Regions from separate parts of the Microbacterium sp. SLBN-111 genome, predicted to be linked through region 1. Evidence: predicted binding sites of a transcription regulator. Region 1 holds the regulator's gene; the other holds the start of a gene.
The links. The regulator LexA, encoded in region 1, represses DNA repair genes until DNA is damaged. The targets are predictions, from matches to a motif close to TCGAACANNTGTTCGA.
Positions count from the first base shown of each region.

Region 2: RKD05_RS10215 (DUF222 domain-containing protein) is a predicted target of LexA. The motif match lies at 1,607-1,622, and genes of this name have one in related genera.

Region 1 is NZ_JBMGQH010000001.1:31,474-40,103, reverse strand. Features, by position in the region: gene RKD05_RS00200 (class I SAM-dependent methyltransferase) at 1-264, opposite strand, end outside; gene hflX (GTPase HflX) at 542-1,870, shown strand; gene RKD05_RS00190 (S9 family peptidase) at 1,934-3,823, opposite strand; gene RKD05_RS00185 (hypothetical protein) at 3,892-4,755, opposite strand; gene lexA (transcriptional repressor LexA) at 5,018-5,707, opposite strand; gene RKD05_RS00175 (LysM peptidoglycan-binding domain-containing protein) at 5,968-6,318, shown strand; gene RKD05_RS00170 (histidinol-phosphate transaminase) at 6,343-7,437, shown strand; gene hisB (imidazoleglycerol-phosphate dehydratase HisB) at 7,434-8,048, shown strand; gene hisH (imidazole glycerol phosphate synthase subunit HisH) at 8,045-8,630, shown strand, end outside.
Region 2 is NZ_JBMGQH010000001.1:2,211,566-2,220,195, forward strand. Features, by position in the region: gene RKD05_RS10215 (DUF222 domain-containing protein) at 37-1,596, opposite strand; gene RKD05_RS10220 (phytoene desaturase family protein) at 2,399-4,171, opposite strand; gene RKD05_RS10225 (inositol monophosphatase family protein) at 4,237-5,034, shown strand; gene RKD05_RS10230 (peptidoglycan DD-metalloendopeptidase family protein) at 5,182-6,732, shown strand; tRNA gene RKD05_RS10235 (tRNA-Thr) at 6,788-6,859, shown strand; tRNA gene RKD05_RS10240 (tRNA-Met) at 6,890-6,966, shown strand; gene RKD05_RS10245 (hypothetical protein) at 7,103-7,486, opposite strand; gene RKD05_RS10250 (class I adenylate-forming enzyme family protein) at 8,193-8,630, shown strand, end outside.

The DNA.
Region 1 (8,630 bases):
CGCCCAGACCGTGGCGTGCGGCGCATCCAGGGCGAGGCTCAGCGTAATCGGCCCCCACCCGCTCCCCAGGTCGAGGAAGTTTCCACCGGCGGGCGGAGCGGGGGTGTTGGCCAGCAGCACCGAGGTGCCGGCATCCAGTCGGTCGGGGCTGAACACGCCGCCGGCGGTCACGACTTCGAGCTCACGCCCGGCGAGGGTGACGCGGAGGCGGCGGAACTGTTCGGGACTCGACGGCGACGCGCTGAAATAGTGGTCGCTCCCCATGCGGGAAGCGTACCGGACCGGAGCCTCCGACGTGGGGGCGACTAAAGTGCGAGGATGCCGCGGCACTGCTCGCGGCCGAAAGGAACACATGACCGAACAGACCACACCCCCGAGCACCGACGAGTCGCCGGTGGACCCGGTCGACCGCGTGCTCGCGCGCGCCGATGCGCACCGAGGGGTCCGGGTCTTCGGGGCGGCGCAAGCCCTTCAGGATGCCTCGACGGCGTACGGCGGATCGAGCGACGGAGATCAGTGGGATCGCGAGGAGCGCGCCGCGCTGCGGCGTGTCCCCGGTCTCTCCACCGAGCTCGAGGACGTCACCGAGGTCGAGTACCGCCAGCTGCGCCTGGAGAACGTCGTGCTCGTCGGCGTCCACCCCCAAGGGGAGCAGACGGATGCCGAGAACTCCCTCCGCGAGCTGGCCGCCCTGGCCGAGACGGCCGGTGCGGTCGTGCTCGACGGCGTGCTGCAGCGTCGGCCGCACCCCGACCCCGCGACCTACGTCGGTCGAGGAAAGGCGGAGGAGCTGCGCGACATCGTCGCGGCGGTCGGCGCGGACACCGTCATCGCCGACACCGAGCTCGCCCCCAGCCAGCGACGCGCCCTGGAGGACGTCGTCAAGGTGAAGGTCATCGACCGCACCACGGTGATCCTCGACATCTTCAGCCAGCACGCGAAGAGCCGCGAGGGCAAGGCGCAGGTCGAACTCGCGCAGCTCGAGTACCTGCTCCCGCGCCTCCGCGGCTGGGGTGACTCGATGTCGCGCCAGGCCGGTGGACAGGTCGGCGCCGGCGGCGCGGGTATGGGATCGCGCGGTCCCGGTGAGACGAAGATCGAGCTCGATCGTCGCCGCATCCGCACGCGCATGGCCCAGCTGCGCAAGCAGCTGCGCGACTTCGCGCCCGCCCGCGAGGCCAAGCGCGCCGAGCGCAAGCGCCACACGATCCCGTCCGTCGCGATCGCCGGGTACACCAACGCCGGCAAGTCGAGCCTGCTGAACCGGCTGACCAGCGCCGGTGTCCTCGTCGAGAACGCCCTGTTCGCGACCCTGGATGCCACCGTCCGCCGCTCCGAGACCACGGACGGCCGTGTGTACACGCTGACCGACACCGTGGGCTTCGTGCGCAACCTACCGCACCAGCTCGTCGAGGCGTTCCGGTCCACGTTGGAGGAGGTCGGCGGCGCCGACGTCATCCTGCACGTCGTGGACGGCTCGCACCCCGACCCGGCCGCGCAGCTGTCGACGGTGCGTGACGTCATGGGTGACGTGGATGCCGATTTCGGTCACGAGATCGTGGTGTTCAACAAGGCCGACCTGTTGAGCCCGGATGACCGGCTCGTGCTGCGCGGGCTCGCGCCGGCGGCGCTGTTCGTGTCGTCGCGAACGGGCGAGGGCATCGCCGAGCTCCGCGCCGCCATCGAGGCGGCGCTACCGCTCCCCGCGGTCGAGGTCCAGGCGGTCGTGCCGTACGACCGCGGGGACCTCGTGTCGGCGGTCCACGAAACCGGCCTCATCGTCGCGCAGGAGCACCGGGAGCAGGGCACGTTCCTGCACGCACACGTCGGGGCTCGCCTCGCCGCCGAGCTCGCACCGTTCGCCGGCTGACGCACGTTCCCCGAGGACGCCCCGCCGCACCGGCGGGGCGTCTTCGCGTCCCCGGCCCGGCGCTCAGTCCAGCGAGACCGGGGCGATCCCGGGCGTCTCGAATCCGAACACCGCGCCCAGGAAGCCGAGTTCCCGGCTGAGGGAGTCCACGACGGTCTCGGCCCGGCGGAAGCCGTGCCCCTCGCCCTCGTACAGGACGTAGGCGTGCGGGATGCCGTGCGCCGCGAGGGAGTCGCGGATGGCCTCGGCCTGGGACGGGGGCACCACCCGGTCTTCCGAGCCCTGGAGGATCAGGAGCGGCACGCGGAAGCGTTCGGGGTGCGAGAGCGGCGAGCGATCGACGTAGACGGCTTCTGCGTCGGGCAGCGGGCCGATGAGCCCGTCCAGATACCGGGCCTCGAAGTCGTGGGTGTCCTCGGCGAGGGCGCGAGCGTCGCCCACGCCGTACCGGGAGATGCCGGCCGAGAACACGTCGGTGTTCGTCACGGCCGCGAGAACGGTCCAGCCGCCCGCGGACCCGCCCTCGATCGCGAGACGTTCGGGATCGGCGAGACCCGCGGAGGCGAGAGCGGATGCCGCTGCCGCCACGTCGTCGACGTCCACGACGCCCCACTGGCCGAGGAGGCGCTCGCGGTACGCGCGGCCGTAGCCGGTCGAGCCGCCGTAGTTGACGTCGAGGACGCCGATGCCGCGGCTCGTGAAGAACGCCGTCTTCGCCGAGGGCGCCGGGCCGACGTGGGAGGTCGGACCGCCGTGCACGAAGACGACGTACGGCGGCCGCTCGCCCTCGGGAGCGACGGCGTCGGGGTGCGTGGGCGGGTAGGCGAAGGCGTGCACCGGGCCGTGCGGGCCCTCGGTGGTGAGAGCGCGGGCGGATGGCATCCATTCGGCTCCCCAGGAACCCGCGCCCCCCGTGACGAGGTCGGCGGTGCCGCTGTCGAGGTCGAGGGACCACAGGCCCGCGCTCCCGGTCGCGGTCGTGCCGGAGATCAGGGCACGCGACCCGCGGACGTCGTCGACGGCCGCGCCGGCCACAGCCGGGACGCCCGTCGGGCGGACGCCGCTCGGTGCGATCTCGACGACCTCATCGCCTCCGTCGGTGCGCACCGCGACGATGCGACCGTCCGTCGTGGCGCCGTACCACCGCGTCCCGAGGACCCAGACCGGCCCGCCCGTGTCGGCGTCGACCGGGGCGACGGGCTGCGGGTCGCCGTCGAGCGCGCGCCGGTAGAGGTTCCAGCGTCCGTCGGGGTCGTCGGCGTAGAGCAGTTCGTCGTCGCCGATCCACACCGGCTGCAGGGGCGCCCGTCGGCCGCCGCCCGTGAGGTCGTGCGTCTCGCCGGTGTCCAGGGTACGGACGCGGAGAGTCGTCGCGTCCCACGGCATGTCGGGGTGGTTCCAGGCGATCCACGCCAGGCGGCGACCGTCCGGCGAGAGCGCCGGGTGGGCGAGGAAGTCGCTCCCGTCCGCGAGCACGACGGACTCGGAACCGTCGAGCGGGATCCGGACGATGGCACGGGACGGGACACGGCCGCGCCCGTGGGTCTCACGGATGGCGAGCAGCACGCCGTGCTGCCAGGCGAGTCCGCCGTGGCGCACGTCGCCGCTCTCGGGCGTCAGAACCCGCGCGGAGCCTCCGGGGGTCAGGGCGTAGACCCGTTGATCGGCCTTCTCGACGTAGAACAGCTCACCGGCGTCGGACGCGGTCCAGGCACCGCCGCCGTACTCGTGCACGGACGAACGAGCGTTCGCCGGTGCGGGGAGGACGGTCTCGACGGACCCGTCGGCGCGGCGCCGCCGCACCGCGACGCGTCCGCCTTCGCTGGGGACGGACTCGCCCCACCACACCTCGTCGCCGACGAAGCGGGCTCCGTCCACGCGCGGCGACGACTGCGACACGGCCTCGGGCGTCAGCGGCGAGGGCCAGGATCCATAGGGGAGCGTCTGAGGCATGGCATCCACCCTACGGACCGGGTCGGACATCCCGGGGGCGGACTCCCTGGCGGCCGGACCGCTCCGACTCAGCCCCCGACGGTCTGACGCGTCACGCCCAGACGTCCCACCCAGTCGCGGATGACCTGGCGCTGGCCCGCGTCGCACGTGTAGCCGTATCCGACGCTGACCTCGTAGTACGAGTATTCGTCGATCGACACCTCATGGTCGAGAGACCAGCCGTCGAGGAACGTCAGCGCGTAGCAGTCGGCCATCGTCTCGACGTCGCCCCCGAAGGACGCGAGGGCGGCGTCCGTCGGACCCGGGTTGGTGAACTGCAGGACGTGGGCGTATTCGTGGTACGCCGCACCGGTGCGGATCCAGTCCGTCATCGTCGGATCCGCTCGCGTACCGGCCCGCACGTGGACGGTGAAGGGGTCGGTGCTCGTGACGCACGCCAGGGCCGTGTCGCCGCAGGGTGTGGCGTCGTCGAAGACGGTGGACACCCAGCCCCGTCCGAGGCTGTCGAGCGTGGCCTCCCACGCGGTGCCGGAGGCGTTCGACGCCGCCTGATCCGCCACACCCGCGGACTGTTCGGAGATCTCCGTCGTCAGCTCCTTCAGCACCTCGACGTCCTGACCGAGACCGGTGGCGTTGCGGCGGTGGTTCCACGCGCTCTCGGCGAGGTTCTCGACGCGGTTCCACGGGACGACGGTCGAGTACGGAAGCCCCACGAGCGGGTCGACCGTCGCGTACAGGTCGTCCATCGCGGCACCGAACTGTTCCTTGCGGTCGATCATCTCCTGCTGCTCGTCGAGGCGTTGCTGCTGATCCGTGATCTTCTGCTGCTGATCCTCGATCTGCGTCCGCGCCTCCTCCAGCTGCGTGACCACCCAGAAGAAGCCGAGCCCGCCGGCGACGACGACGAAGAAGAGCAGGACGGACAGGATCACGACGCTCGTCCGCGGGCGCCGCGCCCGTGCCGTCGGGGACGGTTCGCCGTTCGGCACCGCGGGCGAAGGAGTGGCGGCCGGGTCCGGCACGGGGGAGGCGGGGGAGTTCGACGACACGGGACTCGCTCTCTCGAGGTGTCCTGTCATGCTAGGGGCCGCTCACCCGGGGCCGAGATGGGCCTGTGGACAAACGCCCCGGGAACCACGAAGGCCGGATGCCGCCTCGAGGGGGCATCCGGCCTTCCGGATCGTCGTACCGACGTCAGACCGTGCGCAGGACCGCGACCACGCGCCCGAGGACGACGGCTTCGTCGCCCAGGATCGGCTCGAACGCGGAGTTGCGGGGGAGCAGCCACGTGTGCCCGTCGCGGCGGCGGAACGTCTTGACGGTCGCCTCGCCGTCGAGCATGGCCGCGACGATCTCGCCGTTCTCCGCCGTCGCCTGCGCGCGGACGACGACCCAGTCGCCGTCGCAGATGGCCGCGTCGATCATCGAGTCGCCGGACACCTTGAGCATGAACAGTTCGCCCTTGCCGACGAGCTGGCGGGGGAGCGGGAAGATCTCCTCGACCTGCTGGTCCGCCGTGATCGGGACTCCCGCGGCGATCCGCCCGACGAGGGGCACGAGGGCGGCGTCGCCCACGGCGGGTGCGGTGTCGGCGGGGTTCTCGGCAGCCGTGCCGGGCAGGTCGATCAGCACCTCCATCGCGCGCGTCTTCCCGGGGTCGCGGCGCAGGTATCCGCTCAACTCGAGCTGGTTGAGCTGGTGGGTGACGCTCGAGAGCGACTTGAGCCCCACGGCATCGCCGATCTCGCGCATGCTCGGCGGATAGCCGTGCCGTGCGATCGAGCGCTGGATCACCTCGAGGATCGCGAGCTGCTTGTCGCTGAGGCTCTTCCGGCGCCGGGTCTGCGGCCGTTCGCGGCCGGCTGCGGTCGTCGCGTCGGTCATGTGTGCTCCCCTCGCGCCGCGCTTCCGATGCGGCGGAAATTCGAATGTCGGAGGTCCGTGATGAGGTCTCCTCGTCGAAACCGTATCCGGTAGATCACTCGAACAAGGCGGAGCGCTCCGCGTGTCGCGTTCGATCGGTCTCCGAGAACCCCGGTGTTGACACTCTCACAGTATCGAAGATAGATTCGGAATACAGATTCGCACCACCGCCCTCCCGGCCGAGGGTGGGGTGCGAATCTCTCCCCACTGAGGAGCACACCATGAGCAGCATTGCCGTCACCACCCCCACGACCCGCCTGCGGCTGACCGCGCGCGGGCGCCGCGTGTTCGCCTTCCTGGCCGCGCTGCCCGTGGTCGTCGCGCTCGCCATCGCCGTCGTCGGCGGGGGAGCGGCTCTCGCCTCCAACGAGTCGGGCGCGCCGGCGGGCGCGTTCACCGAGATCACCGTCATGAGCGGCGAGACCCTGTGGTCCATCGCCGAAGACGTCGCACCGGGTTCCGATCCCCGCGACGTGGTGGCCGAGATCACCCGGTTGAACGCGCTCGAGAACGGGTCCGTCACCGCCGGCCAGCGCATCGCGATCCCCGCGGAGTACGCCCCGAGTCGGTGATCCCCGGGTACGGAGCCGCCTACGATGGGTGAGGTGACCGTTCGCCTCGATGACCTGCCTCTTCGCGACGACCTGCGGGGAATGACTCCATATGGAGCACCCCAGGCTGCGCTTCCCGTCGCTCTCAACGTGAACGAGAACACGCATCCGGTTCCCTCCGAGGTGGCCGACGACATCCTGGATGCCATCGCCCGGGCGCTGCGCGACGTCAACCGGTATCCCGACCGGGAGTTCACCGGACTCCGAGAGGCGTTCGCCGACTACCTGGGCAACGGGCTGACGCGCGAGCAGATCTGGGCGGCCAACGGCTCCAACGAGGTCCTCCAGCACATCCTGCAGGCGTTCGGCGGTCCGGGCCGACGCGCCCTCGGCTTCACTCCGACGTACTCGATGTATCCCATCCTCACCCGCGCCACCGGTGCGGAGTGGGTCGCGGCCGAGCGTGAGCACGACTACACGTTGAGCCCGGCGTTCGCCGCCGAGCAGGTGGTGCGCGAGAACCCCGACATCGTCTTCCTCTGCGCGCCCAACAACCCGACGGGAACGCCGCTCGGCCTCGACGTCATCGAGGCCGTGTACGCCGTGACCGACGGCATCGTGATCGTTGACGAGGCGTACCACGAGTTCGCGCCGCACGATGCCCCGTCCGCGGTGACACTCCTGCCCGGCCGTCCGCGTCTCGTCGTCTCCCGCACCATGAGCAAGGCGTTCGCCTTCGCCGGCGCTCGCGTGGGCTACCTCGCCGCGGATCCGGCGCTGATCGACGCGCTGCGCCTCGTGCGCCTGCCCTACCACCTGAGCGCCCTCACGCAGGCGGCGGCGACCGCTGCGCTCGGCCACGCCGAGACGATGCTGTCCATGGTCGACGAGATCGTGGCCCAGCGCGACCGTATCTCCGCCACGGTGGCGGCCCTGGGCTACGTCGCGCACGAGTCGTGGACGAACTTCGTGCTGTTCGGCGGAGTCGACGACCCCGCGGCGACGTGGAAGGCGCTGTACGACCGCGGCGTGCTCATCCGCGATGTCGGCATCCCCCACCACCTCCGCGTCACCGCCGGGACGGCGGACGAGACCACCGCGTTCCTGGACGCCCTGGCCTCGGTAGGATCGCGAGCATGACCGGCCCCGTCACGCCCCGCACCGCCACGATCGTCCGCGAGACGAGCGAGTCGCGGGTGGAGCTTTCGCTGGACCTCGACGGCACCGGTGCGAGCGAGATCTCGACGAGTGTGCCGTTCTTCGACCACATGCTCACGGCGTTCGCGAAGCACTCGCTGACCGATCTGCGCGTGACGTCGACGGGCGACACCCACATCGACGCGCACCACACGGTGGAGGACACCTCGATCGTCCTTGGCCAGGCGATCCGTCAGGCCCTCGGTGACAAGTCCGGCATCGCTCGCTACGGCGATGCGCTCGTCCCGCTGGACGAGGCGCTCGCGCAGGCCGTCGTCGACATCAGCGGTCGCCCCTACCTCGTCCACACCGGCGAGCCGGTCGGCTTCGAGCACCACCTCATCGGCGGCCACTTCACCGGGTCGCTCGTGCGTCACTCGTTCGAGGCGATCTCGATCCACGCGGCCCTGACCGTGCACGTCCGCGTCCTCGGGGGTCGTGACCCGCACCACATCGCCGAGGCCGAGTACAAGGCGCTCGCTCGTGCGTTCCGTCAGGCCAAGGCTCTCGACCCGCTCGTCGACGGCATCCCGAGCACGAAGGGTGCGCTGTGAGCAAGCCCGTCGTCGCCGTCCTCGACTACGGTTCGGGCAACGTCCACTCGGCGGTCAAGGCGCTCATCGAGGCCGGCGCCGACGCGCGTCTGACGTCCGACCGCTCCCTCCTCCTCGACGCCGACGGACTCCTCGTCCCCGGTGTCGGGGCGTTCAGCGCGGTCATGGGCGCTCTCAACGCCAGCCGTGGCGGCGAGATCATCGACCGGCGCCTCGCGGGTGGCCGTCCGGTGCTCGGCATCTGCGTCGGCATGCAGGTCATGTTCGGCCGCGGCATCGAGCGCGGCACCGACACCGAGGGACTGGGGGAGTGGCCGGGTACGGTGGCCGAGCTGTCCGCCCCCGTGCTCCCGCACATGGGCTGGAACACGGTGTCCGCGGGCGAGGGCTCGCGTCTGTTCGACGGCATCGCCGACGAGCGGTTCTACTTCGTGCACTCGTACGCGGCGCAGGAGTGGTCGCTCGAGGTGACGCCTCCGTTCCCCGAGCCCGTGCTCACGTGGTGCACGTACGGCGCTCCGTTCCTCGCGGCGGTCGAGAACGGCCCGCTCGCGGCGACGCAGTTCCACCCCGAGAAGTCGG
Region 2 (8,630 bases), 2.2 Mb from region 1:
TCCCTTCACGCCGAGCTCGACCGGCGCGCACGGCGATCAGAACGGTGGTGGGTCGGCATCCGGGACGAACATCACTCGCCCGGCGAGCTTCTCGTGGTGGTCCTGCCCGAGCGGGCTGTGAAACCTCAGGCTGCCGTCGGCTTCCTGCGTCACCGTCCAGTCGGTCTCGGTCTTGAGCGTGTGATGGCGCACGCAGAAATAGGCGAGGTTGCTCAGGTGGGTCGGTCCACCGTCGTGAGCTTCGTGGTTGTGGTCGAGCTGGCACCGGCCGATGGGCGCTCGGCATCCGGGCGCGCGGCAGTGTCGGTCGCGGGCGGCGAGGAATCGGCGTTGCGACGTCGTGGGGGAGTAGCGGTCGACTTCGAGTACGGTGCCTGTCACCGGGTCGCACAGCACGCGATCCCACCCGGGAGCCCGCGCCGCGAGATGACGCGCCGTCTGGGGGTCGATCGGCGTCAACCCGTCGAGGCTGGCGCCGACGTCGGCGTGGCCGAGAAGCGTCATCACGGGCACGGTGATCTGCACGTGCCCACGGATTGCCCCCAGCCCTCCGGGACATGTCGCGTCTGTGGTCGGGTCGACCGCCGGCGCCGCGGTAAGGAGCAGATCCGCGCACAGGTCGGCGCCGATCTGCGCGAGAGTCCGGGTATCGCGCGGAGAGCTCTGCGGGTCCTCCGCCACGGATGGCACGTCGAGCGCCGTCACTTCGGCCGGAGTGTCGACGGAGAGGAAAGCAGCGTGAGCCGGGGCCTCCGGCATCGCCTCCCCACACTCATCGAGGCTGGCGGGTGCGTCCGATCCTGGATTCTCACCGACCGCCGCCGTGCCGTCCATCGGCGTCGGAGCCGTTCCCGCGGCGCCGCCGGTGTGTGCGTCCGAACCCGTGTCGGCTCCGGTTGCCTCCGGTGCTTCTTCGGTTTGTGCCTCCGCGGCCGCCGCGCGGATGGCCGCGGCCTGCCGCCGAAGACGGTCGCGGATGCCGTAGGCCACCGTCGCCGGGAGGATCACACTCAGTTCCGCCATGCCATCGGCCAGATCTCGGACGCTTACCCCGCGGGTCGCGGCGGCACGCGCGTGCCGCTCGGTCATGCCCACCGGGTGCACGCTTTCGGCAAGCTCGCGTCCGAACGCGCGCACGCGCCCGGGGGAGTCGCGCTCCGCCCGTGCGAGGACGACCTGTTCCCACCCCGCCCGCGTGTCGTCATCGTCGAGGACGATGCCGGTCTCGAGGATCGCCTGAGCGTGGCGCATGCCGATGCGTCCCTCGCCGAGCGCATCGACCGTCGCGGCGAACTTCTCGGTCAGCGTGTGGGCATCGGAGAGTTCTTTCTGGACGGTGAGGTCGTGAGTGTGCGTGGCCACCGCGATCTCGAGCGCGAGAGAGCGGACGGGCATCTCCCGCGCGCGCGTGTCGCGGGAGCGAACGCGTGCCATCTGATCGAGCGCGATCTGCAGCGCCTCCGCACGGAGCCTCACGAGCGAGGCCTGCACGCGTGCCACGCGAACGGACTCGTCGCGAATCGCCTCCACGAGCGCCCGCACCCGCTCCCGCTCGTCGGCGGGAGACTCGGAGTCCGAAGGCGGCTGGGAGGTCATGCATCCAAGTTAGAACATATATTCGAATGTGCGTCGAGATCTCACCTGTGCCGGTCCTTGATTCACCCGATGCTGAGCAGGCGGGCCGACGCCTCGAGGATTCGCGTGTCGGGTCCGATCCGGTCTCGGTCCGGGCGTCATCGCACCACACCCCCGCGGATCGCATTCCCCGCGCTGACACGGGCGATGCGCAGACCGTCGCGGCCTCGCGGACCCACGACTTCGGGGCCATCCGGAAGGGGCAGGACCTGCACGCCGCGTCGCTCCGCACCGTCCGCAGGTGTCACCCGGACAGTGTCGAGCCTCATTCCGGCCACCATCGCGAAGTCCTGCCCGCCGACCCTGCCGACGGCTGTCGCCGGGCGGAGGGCCCACGCAACTGAACCCGCGTGTGCCCACTCTCCACGGCCCAAGCGCTCTCGCCGGTCCCGCATCGGCTCGACCGCTGCGGGTCGCAGCGCCGTCGCTGTGGCCGGACCGCGTTCGTCTCCGTCGGGCCCACTCTGCTCCCGAGCCGTCGATCGAATTGCCGGGCGGACTGTCGGCCGAACCGGCGCCCGCGTCGTGGGCGAATGGTGTCTGTCTGATCGGCTGCGCCCGTGTGTGCCCCGTCGACCGAATGGTGTCTGTCTGATCGGCTGCGCCCGTGTGTGCCCCGTCGACCGAATGGTGTCTGCCTGATCGGCTGCGCTCGTGTGTGCCCCGTCACCGAACGGCAATGGCCTGGTCTGCCCGCGCCAGTGGTGGCCCACCGCCCGAACCGACGCCAGTACCGCAGAACCCGCCGAACCCGGCCCGTCCGCTACCCCCGCCCAGGACGCCCCAGGATCTCCAGGGCCGCCATCGCCGCGTTCTGGCCGCCGATACCGCTCACCGCTCCGCCGCGCCGGGCCGACGAGCCGCACACCAGCACGCGCGCGTGCCCGGTCTCGACGCCCCACCGCTCCGCGGGCCCAAGACCGGCTCCGACGCTACCCGCCCCCGCGCCCGCCCCGTGTGCCGCGCCGCCGCGATCCGCCCCCGCCCCGTCGGCCGCGCCCGCCCCGTGCGCCGTGCCGCCGCCGCTGCCGCGCGCATCCGCACCCGTTCCCGCCCCGTCGCCCGCCCCCGCGCCCCCGCCGCCCGAACCGCGCCCACCGCCGTCCCCCTCCCGCCAAGGCCACGACAGCCCGCCGTGGAAGATGTCGCCGCCGAGCATCCCGAGCGACCGCTCCAGGTCGGTCGTCGTGCGAGCTTCGATGCACAACCGCCCGTCGGGGGCCGCCATGATGCAGTCCCGCAGCGGCTCCGCGAGCACCGAGTCCAGCGATCGCTGCGCCTCGGCGAGAAGACGCGCCCCGGCAGCCACGGGGTCTTCCCCGTCGATCAGCCGGTGCGGCACCTGGAGCCCGAACAGCGTGAGGGTCTGCGCCCCGCTCGCGCGGAGTTCGTCACCGAGGATCGACGGGTCGGTCAGCGAATGGCAGTAGATCTCGGCCGGAAGCGGCGCGGGCACGAGACCGGCGGATGCCGTGACGTAGGCGGCATCCAGTTGGGTCATCGTCTCGTTGACGTGGAACGTTCCGGAGAACGCGGCCTCGGGGGAGACCGACGTGTCCCGGAGACGGGGCAGCCGGGACAGCAGCATGTTGACCTTGATCTGCGCGCCCTCGGGCTCGGGCGCGGCCGTCGGTGCGCCACCCGCGGTGAGCAGCCGTGCGAGGACGGCCCGCCCCACTCCGCTCAGCACGACGTCGCCCACGTACACCTCGGCGCGGCCGGTCACGGCGTGCACCTCACCCGACGGCGAGACGGAGATGACCTCGACCCCGGTGCGGATCTCGGCGCCGGCGTCGCGCGCGGCGCGTTCGAGCTCAGCGGTCACCGCGCCCATCCCGCCGACCGGGACGTCCCAATCGCCGGTCCCGCCGCCGATGACGTGATAGAGGAAGCATCGATTCTGCGCGAGCGACGGGTCGTCCGACGACGCGAAGGTTCCGATGAGCCCGTCGGTCAGCGCGATGCCCCGGACGAGGTCGCTCTCGAGCGACGCGCGCAGGAGCTGGCCGAGCGGCCGCTCCGTCACGGCCTCCCACAGCTCGTCATCGTCGAGCTGCGCCCGTACCTCGTCCGCGGTCGGCAGCGGTTCGGTCATCGTCGGGAAGACCGCGCGTGCGAGGGGGAGGAGACGTTCGCCGAACGCCGCGAACCGCCGCGCCTCTTCGGCGTCGCCGAGTGTCCGCGCGAAGGAGGCGGCTGTCGCCTCGGCATCCGCGGTGTCGATCAGGATGCCGCGCGTCGGATCGGCGGGGTCCGGCGTGTAGGACGAATACCGCCGACGTCGCAATTCCAGCCGGAGGCCGAGGTCGTCGATGATTCTCCGCGGCAGGAGACTCACGAGATAGGAATACCTCGAAAGGCGGGCATCGACCCCCGGCCACGGTCGCTCGGACACGGCCGCGCCGCCCACGGCATCCTGTTTCTCGAGAATCACGACCGATCGGCCGGCGCGCGCGAGGTACGCCGCGGCGACCAGGGCGTTGTGCCCTCCGCCGACGATGACGACGTCGTATCGAGTGGTCTCCGGGGGGTTCATGCGCCCACGCTAGCCACCCCGTCCGACATCGCCCAGGGGGTGGCATCCCCAGTAGCGTGGATGCCATGACTCTCGCCGCAGATCTGCTCGACATCGCCACCCGCATCGCTCGAGACGCCGGCGATCTGGCCGCCCGGCGCCGCCGCGAGGGGCTCGAGATCGCCACGAAGTCCGTCGCCGCCGACATCGTCACCGCCGCCGACAAGGAGGTGGAGGCCTTCGTCCGGGCCGAGCTCGCGCGGGAACGACCTGACGACGGCTTCTTCGGCGAAGAGTCCACCGCGCAGGAGAGCCGCAGCGGCATCACGTGGGTCGTGGATCCCATCGACGGCACGGTCAACTACGCCTACGGCATCCCGGCGTGGGCCGTGAGCATCGCCGCCGTCGAGGGGTCGGACGATCCGGCAACCTGGAGCGCGCTCGTCGGAGTCGTTTACAACCCCGTTTCGGGGGAGATGTTCCGCGCCTCGCGGGGTGGGGGCGCGTGGCTCGGCGACCAGCGGCTCTCGGTCACCCCCGAGGTCGGCGCCGCCGGGGGGCTGGTGGCCACCGGGTTCGGCTACGACCCCGCAACCCACGCCCCGACGCTCGAGCGACTCGCCCGCGTCATGCCGATCGCGCGCGACATCCGCCGTATCGGTGCCGCGTCACTCGACCTGGCATCCGTCGCCGCCGGACGAATGGATGCCTACTACGAGAAGGGCACCAACCCCTGGGATCACGCCGCGGGAGTGCTGCTGGTCGAGGAGGCCGGCGGCATGGTCGGGGGAGCGCCGGGCGGACGTCCGGGCAAGGGAATGGTGATCGCCGCGGGTCCGGGGTTCTACGGGCGCCTTGAGGAGATCCTCGAACCGGAACTGTGAATCTCGAACCCTTCATGGCATTCCCAGTGACGCCGGGTTAGGGTAGTTACCTGTTCGTTATTTTCGCGACCCGAACCTGCGGAAATGGCAGAAGCCCGAAAGCCCGAAGCCGTCGCGCCCGCGACATGAACCGAGAGCCCCCGCGCGTTGCCGTCAGAAGCCCCCGAGACTGAGCCCGCCCGAACGCGGCGATCCAGTCGCCCCTCCACCACGCCCGTCGCGACCGAGCTGACACGATCCGAGCGTCGCCGGCTCTCCGCCTCCGCCGCGGAGACCCCGAGCGATGAGCTCGGCGGGTCGGTCGCCCCGGTCGACGCGGATGTCGCGTCGCAGCCCGAGATCGTCGAGCAGGTGGCCGCCGCCGTCGTCGAGACCGTCATCGCCGCGACGATCCAGCCGACCCTCCCCGCTCCGCGCCGCCGCTCGTCGCGTGCCGCTGCGAGCTCCGCCACCCCCGCGGTGACGGAGACCGAAGCGATCGCGACGACCGAGGACGTGGCATCCACGACTCCGGCATCCGATGCCCTCGACGTCACCGTCGTCGACGAGCGTCGCTCCGACGACGACGTCGCCGTGATCCTGCAGAGCGCCGACGCGACGGAGGCGACCACGCCCGTCGCCCTCCCGACCTCGCCGATCACCCTCCCGTCGACGCGCCGCAGCCGCCGTCGCCCCGCCGCGGTCGAATCCGACGAGTCGCCGGCGGCGGTCGAGGCGCCCGCTGTCGAGGCCGCGCCCGCTGAGCCGACTGCCCCCGAGGCTCCCGCGGAAGCCGCGCCGACCGACGCGACCACCGCGGATGACATCGCCGACGAGTTCGAGGCCGCCGCGCGCCTGTTCGCGTTCACCGGTGAGACCCCCGTGCAGCAGCCCGTTGCCGAGCCGGTCGCCGCCGCAACGCGCCCGGTCACGCAGGGTCTGCCCGTGGATGCCTCGCCCCGCCGCCGCAGCGGACGTCGCGTTGCCGCCGCCTCCTTCTCCGTCGGCGTCATGGGTCTCGTCGGACTCATGACCGTCGGGATGACCATGCCGGTGAGCGCGCTCGCCTCCGCGAACGGCACGACCAACGTCGCCGCCCCCGAGACGGCGGTGACGCAGAACCTCGCGGTGGCCGGTGGGGACGCCGGGAACGGCGCCATCCAGGCCTACGTCGCTCCGGCCCAGTCGCAGTCGGCGATCGTCGACCGCGCCGACGGCTATTCCGCGGCCACGTACGCGCAGGTCGCCGCCGACAGTGGCATCCGTTACCCGAGCGACTTCTACAAGAACGACACGTCGGCCGCGATCCAGTGGCCCTTCGCCGTGGGCGTCGGCATCACGTACGGCTTCGGCATGCGCGACGGCGTCATGCACGAGGGCGCCGACTTCGTCCCCGGTGAGGGTGCGCCGATCCAGGCGATCGCCGACGGCGTGGTCCGCACCGCGACCGAGGACGGCGGCGGCTACGGCGTCATGATCATCATCGACCACAAGATCGACGGCCAGCTCGTGTCGAGCCGATACGCGCACATGCTCCACGGGTCGATGCAGGTCAAGCAGGGCGACGTCGTCCATGTCGGCGAGGTCATCGGCCATACGGGCAACACCGGTCACTCGTTCGGTGCCCACACGCACTTCGAGATCCTGATGAACGGCACGGTCGCGATCGACCCGATCACGTGGCTCCGCGCGAACGCCGGACGTCACTCGCTCGATTAGAAGAGGCTGCCAAGCTCTGATATTCTCTTCTAGTTGCCCGGAGCGATCCGGGTACGCCCCGATAGCTCAGTGGCAGAGCACTTCCATGGTAAGGAAGGGGTCGTCAGTTCAATCCTGACTCGGGGCTCACAGCATCTCCTTCGAGGGGATGCCGCGCGGCGGGGTAGCTCAGTTGGTGAGAGCGCACGACTCATAATCGTGAGGTCGCGGGTTCAAGCCCCGCTCCCGCTACCAGAACGTCAGATCAGCCCCGGTTTCCCGCCGGGGCTTCTGTCATTGTCGGGCGGGGGGCCCGCACATTCACGTTCCCTGCACGGAGTCGAGCGTCTCCACCGCGGAATCGCGCAGCGCTTCGCCGCTCGATTCCGCGTCACCGACCGTTCTGCGTGTAGTACGCGGTGAGCCAGTAGTCGCTTCCGTCCGGGACGTCGATCTGCAGGGTCGTCGGCTGCGACGGGTCGTCCAGCGGTACCGCGGCGATCGATGTGCCCGCCGTGCCGCAGGTGGCGCCGACGGTGTTCGGGTGCGCTTGTTCCACCGTCACCGAGTAGGTGTCCGTGCCGGTGCAGGTCAGAAGAACCACCACTTCGACGGGGGCGCTGAGTTCGGTGGCCGGGAGCGTGACGGTCTCGTCCTCATACCCGGAGAAGTTGCCGGCGGGGACCGCGCGGGGATATTGCGTCAGGACCTTCTCTCCTTGGCTGGCGAAGCGTTCCCCGTCAGTGGTGCCAGCGGCGGGAGTCGTCGATGTCACGGAGGGAGGTGTCGGAGCGGGGCGCGGGGCTTGTGGTGTGCACGCCGCCACTGCCATCACGAGTGGCACGGCTCCGACAAAGGCCAGCCCTCTGTACATGTTCATCTCACCTTCCCCTTCGCCCTCCGTCGCATCGTCGGCCATGTTCGTGCACGTGCAGCCGAATGGGAAGGATCGGCATTCTGCGGTGTTTCTCAGGGGCGATCGAATCGGCACTTCACCTGCGGTTGATTCGCACGACTCCAGGGTTGTAGCAACAGCAGTGTCTTGAAATATCCGCCCGACCCGGCTATCGCGCTCGGTGACACGGTTCGCAGGTCCGACTCTTACGAACTCGAGGAAGTGATCGCGCGGTCCGGCCGCGGAACATTCCGGTTCTTTCCGTGGGGCTCCTTGCAGGAACGGCAGGGTCTCGTGACGAGGTCGAGCGCAGAGTGCGCGCTCCTCGGGTGGCCATCGCATAATCCCGCATCTCGGATCGAGTGCGCTCGGACCACCCGTGCACTGTGCACACCCGCCGCCGTGAACTTCGCCACCCCAGCCACTGTGCCGTGCCCAGCCGATTTCTACCGTGGAGCGAGCGCGATGTCGCGCAGACCGACATCGCATCGACGCGGTGGTCGGGAGGAAAGGCGGATCCATGTCACGCGTATTCGTATCGGGACCTTCCCCTGTTCGCGAGGGAGCGCACACCTCTCTGCAGCACTTGCCGTGGCTCAGCCCGGGAGCGGGATCGACGCGGCTGAGCGTCCGCGACGCGAACGAAGAGCTCACCTACATCGGCCTGGAGAAGCGTGCGGCCGCGTGCGCCGAGCAACTCGAGGAGCGGGGCATCGGTCGGGGCGATGTCGTCGCGATCATGCTGCCCAACTCCGTCGCGTTTGTCGTCGCGTTGCTGGGAGCGTGGCGGGTCGGGGCGGCGGTCACGCCGGTGAACCCGACGTTCACCGAACGGGAGCTTCGCTACCAGCTCGAAGACTCGGGCGCGCGCCTGCTCATCACCGCGAACGAGTACCCCGGGATGGATGTCGAAACCCTCCGCCCCAGCGATCTCAAGCGCGTCCCCGACGACCCGGTGACGGATCCGGCCATCGCCGAAGACACCCTCGCTCTGCTCGTGTACACGAGCGGGTCGACGGGCCAG